DNA from 2 places in the Oscillibacter hominis genome. Region 2 is predicted to be linked to the other one. Evidence: a T-box and tRNA genes for the amino acid it is inferred to sense, from the RefSeq annotation. Region 2 holds a T-box; the other holds one or more tRNA genes.

Region 1 (4,165 bases), 420 kb from region 2:
AGGGCCCCCTCCACGTAGGCCAGATCCTGAGCGACGGCCCCGCCGGGGCGGCGGCGCTTGGCCGCCCGCAGGGCGGGTTCGATCTCCTGGAAGCGACCCTCGGCTTTGAGGGCGTCCAGCAGCTCCTGGAGCTGGCGCCTGCTGTTACCGGAGAGGCTGCGGTAGCCCTCCTCCTGGTACCAGCGGGCCACCTCTGTGCCCAAGTGGCGGCTGCCGGAGTGGATAACCAGGTACAAGGTTCCCTCATCGTCCCGGTCCACCTCGATGAAGTGGTTGCCGCCGCCCAGGGTGCCGATGGAATGGCGGGCCCGATGCTCGTTGATCTGGCCAAAACAGCGCAGCGCGCTCAAATCGGCCTGGGTCTGGTAGGAATGGGGGTGCTCCCGAATCTCCATGCCCACGGGGATATTTGCACGGATGAAGCGGTCCAGAGCCTCCAGGTCCAGGGACTTCTCGTCCAAAATGGCCGTCTCCATGCCGCAGCCGATGTCCACGCCCACCATATTGGGCACCACCTTGTCATGGAGGGTCATGGTGGTGCCGATGGTGCAGCCCTTGCCCGCGTGGGTGTCCGGCATCACCCGGATGCGGCAGTTTTCCAGGAAGTCCTGGTCGCACATGGTGGTAATCTGCGCCCGGGTCGTCTCGTCGATGGTGTCGATAAACACCTTGGCGGTGTTGTGGGCGCCGGTAATTTCAATCATATTGTTCACCTATACACAGGGGGCGCATCCTCCAAAGGGATACGCCCCCTTCTTTCTCACAGATCTCAGCCTATGCCGCGATGTCCCGGTACCGGGGGGCGCTCAGAATATCCAACATATAGGCGTAGGGGGACAGCTTGCCGCCCAGGACCATCTCGAAGAGCCGGGGCGTGCAGCCGGAGACCAGCGCCACGCCCTGCTCGTTCATGGTGACGGGCTGCTGGAGCGCACGGCTGGCCACGTTCCAGAACACCACGCGGGGAAGCTTGTAGCCCTTGGCCTCGAAGGCCCGATGGGCGCAATTGAAGTTGGTCAAATCCGCGTGCTCCGCGCAGGAGTCGAACTCCATATCGGAGATAAAGTACAGCGTGGCGGGCAGGTCGACCTGCTTTAAACGGTTTTTCACCGCCGTGCGCAGGATGAGGTCAAAGACCGCCTGGACGTTGGTATTGGCGCACTCGTTGAAGCTCTCGGCGTACTTCACCTGCTCGTAGAGATCCCGTCCCTTCACCTCCACCAGCCTGGGTCTGCTGGAGAAGGTGATGAAGTGGCCCCGAAAGGCCCCAGTGTTCCGCTGGGCGAAGTAGAGCCCCAGGGAAAGGGCCACCGTGGCGGGCATGGGCTGAGCCCCATTCCAGTACATGGAGCCGGAGCCGTCCACCACCACCAGAGCGTCGCCGTCCGAGGCGTAGTCGGGCAGGGAGTTCCAGGTGGTGTCCAGGGTGAGACGCTCGGCCTCGGATACTGTGCCGTTCAGGATGGGGGCCACCAGCTCATAGGGATACAGGGTCCCCGTGTGCAGCTTGGCCTCGCCCGAGCGAACTTGCTCCAAAAATGCCTGATAGCGTACGCCGTCGTTGCGGAGGAACGCTTTGCGGTACTTGAACATGGCCTTGGAAGGCTGCTTGGCATAGTCAAAGGTATAGTCCCGCTCCCGGAGGCTATTCTCCAGGATGGCAATTCTGGCCCGGAGCGCGGAGAGGGTCTTGCGGTACCGGGCGTCGCTCATGCCCAGGGCGCGGGCCACCTGCTTGGCGGCACGGACGGTGTCCGCGCTGCTGGCGTTCACCGAGGGGAGCCACTTGGCAAGCAGGGAGACAGATTCCTCCTCCGTGCCCAGGGCGGCGATATCCCTGGCAAGCTGCCCCTTTATGTAGACAAGCATCTGCCCCCTGCAAGGGGTGTCCAACAGGGCTATCAGGTCGTCGTAACGGCCATACTCGGGGATGTTCGCCAGGTTCTTGACCACAGACGCGGGGGCCAAGGCGGAGAGGGTCTTTAACATGACCCGGAAGGCCCGGCGCTCGCCCAGGCCGCCCCGGACGTCCCGGGCGAAGAAGGCGATTTTCATTGCCAGGTCGGGGTTTTCCGCCCAGGCCCGGGTGAAGCGGTCCGCAATCTCCGCCTCGGAGGCAGCGCGGAGCGCGCCGACGGTGGAAAACAGGTCCAGGCAATCACTCATGGTGGTGGCGTAGGCGGCCGCGCCGTTTTCCGTGCGGGTGGTGAGGGCTTCTTTCTTCAAAAACGCAAGCATGATGATGACCTCCTTACCTGCTTGACGATTGCAAGGCACAGTTTCGACACCGGTTGCCCGGCGTTGTGGAGTTGAACCACGTTCCTGAATGGAATGACCAAATTGGATTGCTGTCTGTGCCTTTGGGAAATCAAGGCGCCATTTCAGCGGGATTCGGACCCGCGTCTCCTGGTTATGAGCCAGGCGCTTTTACCACTTAGCTATTGAAAAGCTGCGGTTGACGCCTTTTGACAACGCACCGTTTACGATTCACAGTTAACAGCTGTATGTAGGATTGCTGTTGGTGCGTTTATAGCAAGGCGCCGTTTGATGCGGGATTTGAACCCGCGAAACGTTGATCTTAAGTCAACTGCTATACCAACTTAGCTAATCGAAGTTGCTGTTGGCGCCTTTCATGTTCCAATCTTAACCGCAGGTGGAAAACTTTTCATTCCAAAAAAGTTGCGAGGTCTCCCGATATGTCGTAAACTGACAGATAAGAGGAGGTGGCGGCATGGCCTACAGTGAATTGGTCAAGCGGTTTGACCGGGTGCGGGACTACATGCGGGATTTTCTGATTTTCGGCTACAAGACCCGGGAAGACTTCGACCAGAAGAGCGCCCGTACCTACGACAACGAGCGCCGGCGCATCGAGAGCTGGCTGGGGGACGGCCTGCGCTGGGAGTACCGCCCCGGCGGGAAGGCCGTGTTCCTCTCCGTGGATGCCTCGGAGCTCCCCCACAATCCCCTCTATCGGGCTTGGCAGTCCAAGAGCTTCACCGACAACGACATCACCCTCCACTTTTACCTGTTGGATCTGCTCTCGGACGGCCAGCCCCGCCACGCGGAGGAGATCACGGACGAACTGGCGGAGCGTGGGGAACAGCTTTTCGAGCTGCCCACTGTCCGGCGGAAACTGAAGGAGTATGAGGAACTGGGAATCCTGAATACGCAAAAGCAAGGTCGAAGGCTGTACTATGCCATCTCCCCGTGCTCCCTGGATTCTCTGTTCCCGGATCAGACCGGCCTATCGGAGTTCTTGGGCTTTTTCGGAGAGGCCGCCCCGCTCTCCGTCGTCGGCTATTTTCTGTCCGGCCGCCTCGGAGGAGAGAATCCCAGTCTCCGGTTTAAGCATCATTTCATCGTCCACACCCTGGAGGACCAGATTCTCCTCACCATTTTGGAGGCCCTCCGGGACGGCCTGCGGCTGGAGCTGACCAACGTCAGTGGGCGGGACGGGCGGCAGAGCGTCTGCCGGGTGGTGCCGGTCAAGATCATGGTGAGCGTCCAGAGCGGGCGGCGTTACCTGGTGGCCCACCACCTGGAACAGCGGCGGTTCTCCACCTTCCGGCTGGACTATATCAAGGCCCTGGCGCCCCTCCCCGGGCACGAAGGGGACGAGAACTACCGCGCCCTGGCGGACCTCCTCCTGGCCCATGCCTGGGGCCCCGCCCTGCCCAGACATGAGCGGACCCGGCGCTTCTCCATGACGGTGGCGGTGGACGAGGAGCACGAGCCCCACATCATCCAGCGCCTGCGCCGGGAGGGCCGGGGCGGCCATGTGGCCCAGCTGGAGCCCGGTTTGTGGCGCTACACCAACGAGGTCTACGACGTGGGCGAGATGATGAACTGGGTCAAGACCTTTATCGGACGCATTGTAGCCTTGGAAGGGGACGATCAGCGCGCCATAGACCGCTTTTATGACGATGTACACCGCATGGTGGGGATGTACGGGGGTGAGGAATAGTGGAACTCTTTTCCGAGGTCTACGGCTGCTATTATCAGGTGGTGGCCGACATTCTCCACGCCGCGCCGCTGACACGACGCCAAGTGGAGGCGCTGGTGGGAGAGCGGGGCTACGGGGAGAGCACCCTCCAGCTTATCCCCAAGCTGCTGAATCAGAATGCCTGGCCGCTGCTGGAGGAGCGGGACGGGCTGCTGTTCTCCC
Region 2 (4,165 bases):
AGCCCAGGTTCTCCCACATCTCCTCCGCCATGTGGGGCGCAAAGGGAGAGAGGAGCAGCAGCAGCGTCTTCACGTCGCCTCTGGTGCAGCCGTCGGCGTAGAAGTCGTTGACCAGCGCCATCATCGCCGCGATGGCGGTGTTGAACTTCATAGCCTCGATGTCGTCGGAGACCTTCTTAATGGCCTTGTGGATCGCGGCCTCGTGCTTGGGCGTGTGCTCCAGAGAATCGGTGCACGCCTCGGCCAGGTTCCACACGCGGTCCAAAAAGCGCTTGCAGCCCTTCACCGCCTGGGTGGACCAGGCCGCGGCCTTTTCAAAGTCGCCGATAAACATGATATAGGTGCGCATGGTGTCGGCGCCGAACTGATCCACAATGTCGTTGGGATTCACCACATTGCCCCTGGACTTGGACATCTTTTCGCCGCCCTCACCCAGGATCATGCCGTGGCTGGTGCGCTTGGCATAGGGCTCGCAGGTGGGCGCCACGCCAATGTCGTAGAGGAACTTGTGCCAGAAGCGGCTGTAGAGCAGATGCAGCGTGGTGTGCTCCATGCCGCCGTTGTACCAGTCCACGGGGGACCAATAGTCCAGCGCCTCCTTGGAGGCCAGGGCCTTATCGTTGTGGGGATCCATATAGCGCAGGAAATACCAGCTGGACCCGGCCCACTGGGGCATGGTGTCCGTTTCCCGCTTGGCCGGCCCGCCGCAGCAGGGGCAGGTGGTATTGACCCAGTCGGTCATCTTGGCCAGAGGGCTCTCGCCGGTGTCGGTGACCTCATAGGAATCCACCTCCGGCAGCAGCAGCGGCAGCTCCGTCTCCGGCAGGGGCACCCAGCCGCACTTGGGGCAGTTGACCAGGGGGATGGGTTCGCCCCAGTAGCGCTGGCGGGAGAAGACCCAGTCCCGGAGCTTGTAATTGGTCTTGGGATGGCCGATGCCCTGCTTGGTAACCCACTCCTTCATGGCGGGGATGGCCTGCTTCACCGTCAAGCCGTTCAAAAATCCGGAATTGACCATGATGCCGGTATCGTCCTTCAGCGCAAAGGCCTCCTTGGTGACATCGCCGCCCTTCACCACCTCCACGATGGGGATGCCGAACTTGGTGGCAAACTCCCAGTCGCGCTGGTCGTGGCCAGGCACGCCCATCACGGCGCCGGTGCCGTAGCTCATCAGCACGTAATCGGAGACATAGATGGGGATTTCGGTGTTGTTCACCGGATTGACCGCTGCCACGCCTTGAAGGCGCACGCCGGTCTTTTCCTTGTTGAGCTCACTGCGCTCAAAGTCGGACTTACGGGCGGCCTCCTCCCGGTAAGCCTCCACTTCCTTCCAGTTCTTCAGCTGGTCCTTCCACTTTTCCAGGAAGGGGTGCTCCGGGGAGAGCACCATGTAGGTGACGCCGAAGAGGGTGTCGCAGCGGGTGGTGTAGACGGTCATGGTGTCGCCGGAGGTGGTGGTAAAGTCCACCTCGGTGCCCTCGCTGCGGCCGATCCAGTTCTTCTGCTGGATCTTGACCCGCTCGATGAAGTCCAGGCCGTCCAGATCGTCGATCAGGCGGTCGGCGTACTTGGTGATGGCCAGCATCCACTGGCTCTTCTCCTTGCGGATGACCTCGCCGCCGCAGCGCTCGCACACGCCCTCCACCACTTCTTCGTTGGCCAGGACGATTTTGCAGGAGGTGCACCAGTTCACGGGCATGGAGGCCTTATAGGCCAGGCCCTTCTTATAGAGCTGGAGGAAAATCCACTGGGTCCACTTGTAGTAGTCCGGGTCGGTGGTGTTGACCTCCCGGTCCCAGTCAAAGGAATAGCCCAGCATCTGGAGCTGCTTGCGGAAGTTTGCCACATTGTCGTGGGTCACTTTGGCGGGATGGATGTGGTTTTTGACCGCGTAGTTCTCCGTGGGCAGGCCAAAGGCGTCGTAGCCGATGGGAAAGAGGACGTTGTAGCCGTCCATCCGCTTTTTCCGGGCCACCACATCCATAGCGGTGTAGGGCCGGGCATGTCCCACATGGAGCCCCTGGCCGGAGGGGTAGGGGAATTCCACCAGGCCGTAGAACTTGGGCCGGGAGGCATCGCCGTTGACCGCGGCGAAGGTCTTTTCCTTCAGCCACTTCTCCTGCCACTTTTTCTCAATCGCTGTGAAATCGTATTTCATTGCGCTTCTCCCTCATATTCATGAAAGTTTTCTCTGAAATAAAACGCCCCTGACCGTTTGGTCAGGGGCGTTGACACGCGGTACCACCCTGATTCAGCCGCCGGTTGCCCGGCAGGCCCTCAGTGATCCAAAGGATCTCAGCCGGTAACGGGGCCAAACCGTTCCATCTTAGGCCGAGGCATCGGACGGAAAACTCCGGGATCAGTTATACACGGAACTCCCCACCGGCTCGCAGCGCCCGCCGGCTCTCTGAAGGCGTCGTATCCGTCTTTCTTCCCTTCAACGTCTTTAACAGGGATATTTTACGGAGGTTTGCGGCTTTTGTCAAGAGCGCTCTTTGAAATCGTTTACTCTTTTGTCAGCACGCCGGTCAAATCCACCTCTTTGCCGTCGCTCCAGAGCCGCTCCAGGGAATAGAATTCCCTGGCTTCCTCGGAGAACACATGGATTGCCACGCTGCCGTAGTCCAACAGCACCCAGGTGCCGTCCCGGTAGCCCTCCCGGTGCAGAGGCTCCTCCCCCTGGGCGGTCAGCTTCTCCTCCACGGCGCCGCACAAGGCGGAGATCTGGGTGTTGGAGGTACCGGTGGCAATGACGAAATAATCCACCAGAGTGGTCAGGTCTGTAATCTCAAGTACTTTGATGTCTCCGCCCTTCTTACTGTCCAATGCAGCGGCGGCAGTCAGTGCGATTTCTTTCGGGGTCATTCCATTTCTTCCTTTCTATGCGGCCATGGAATCCGCCGGAGTTCCCGCGGACTGGGCCGGCTGTGTGGGTTCGCCGGGCACCGGCCAATTGTCGATCCCGCCGGTGGAGGGAGGCACCATGACCTCCCCGCTTGTGTCCGGCGGCGTGGTCTCGCCGCCGCTTTCGGGCGGCACCGTCTCCCCGCCCGTTTCCGGGGGAGTAGTCTCACCGCCACTTTCCGGAGGTGTGGTTTCACCACCACTTTCCGGCGGCGTGGTCTCGCCACCTGTCTCCGGAGGCGTGGTCTCCCCTCCTGTCTCGGGCGGCACCGTCTCCCCGCCCGTTTCCGGCGGCGTGGCCTCACCACCCGTTTCAGGAGGCACGGTCGTCTCGCCGCCAGTCTCCGGCTTCGTGGACCCGCCGCCGTAGGAGGTGGGCGGGACAGCAGCCTTGGTGTCCTCCACCCGTCCGGTGGTGGAACCGATGCTGCCGTCGGAGTTGACGTACATGATGTCCAGTTCGGACATCTTGGAGGGCTCCAAATAGGGGCTCAGGGAGTTGTTGACCAGCTCGAGGAGCTCGTCGGCCACCGGCACCACATAGGAGAGATTCTGGTGGTAGCTGCGGCTCCAGGCATACACCCCCTTATAGGGCATGGTGACGAAATTCACGTTGTCCATGGAGAGCCCGCCCACAATGGCGGATTTGCCGAACCAGAAGAGGTTCTGCCAGGTCAGGTCCGTCTCCACGCACTCGGTAAAGATTTTAGCAAACTTTTCAATTTTTGTCAGGTTCTTCACCTGGAGCAGCTGGGAAATCACGGCCTTGAGGAAATTCTGCTGGGTTTCGATGCGGCCGATGTCGCCGTTATTATACCCATTTTTCCCGTCGCGGAACCGGACCACGCCCATGGCCTGCTCGCCGGTGAGCTTCTGATAGCCCTTTTTGATGTGGATGGACAAATCCTGGTAGGGGTCCTCATAATCCATGTCCCGGGGCACTTCAAAATATACGCCGTCCATGGCATCCACCAGCTTGCCCACGGCTTCCCACTCCACGATCACCCGGTAATCGGGTACAAAGCCCACCAGCTGGGAAATCTCCTTGTAGAGCGCGTCGATGCCCTTTTCCCCGCCGCCGTAGAAGTTGTAGACGGAGTTGATCTTTTTCACGTCCCAGGAGACGTTCACCATGGTGTCGCGGGGAATGTTCATCACCGTCATCTTCTGATTGGTCACATCATAGGACGCCAGCATCATCGTGTCGCAGTTGCCGCCGCCGCCGGTGTCCCGGCCCAGCACCAGGATGGTGTAATAGTCC

The links. A T-box is a leader RNA that pairs with one kind of tRNA and senses whether it is charged. The one in region 2 lies ahead of leuS (leucine--tRNA ligase), so its partner is inferred to be a tRNA-Leu.
Region 1: it has a tRNA-Leu gene. The T-box ahead of leuS (leucine--tRNA ligase) is inferred to sense a tRNA for this amino acid. The anticodon was not compared.

What each region holds. Positions count from the first base shown of each region.
Region 1 is NZ_CP060490.1:548,227-552,391, reverse strand. It holds gene H8790_RS02850 (RtcB family protein) at 1-704, opposite strand, end outside; gene H8790_RS02845 (DUF2828 family protein) at 775-2,238, opposite strand; tRNA gene H8790_RS02840 (tRNA-Met) at 2,377-2,449, opposite strand; tRNA gene H8790_RS02835 (tRNA-Leu) at 2,545-2,610, opposite strand; gene H8790_RS02830 (WYL domain-containing protein) at 2,732-3,964, shown strand; gene H8790_RS02825 (WYL domain-containing protein) at 3,964-4,165, shown strand, end outside.
Region 2 is NZ_CP060490.1:967,101-971,265, reverse strand. It holds gene leuS (leucine--tRNA ligase) at 1-2,158, opposite strand, end outside; T-box leader at 2,219-2,450, opposite strand; gene rsfS (ribosome silencing factor) at 2,506-2,865, opposite strand; gene H8790_RS04790 (LCP family glycopolymer transferase) at 2,881-4,165, opposite strand, start outside.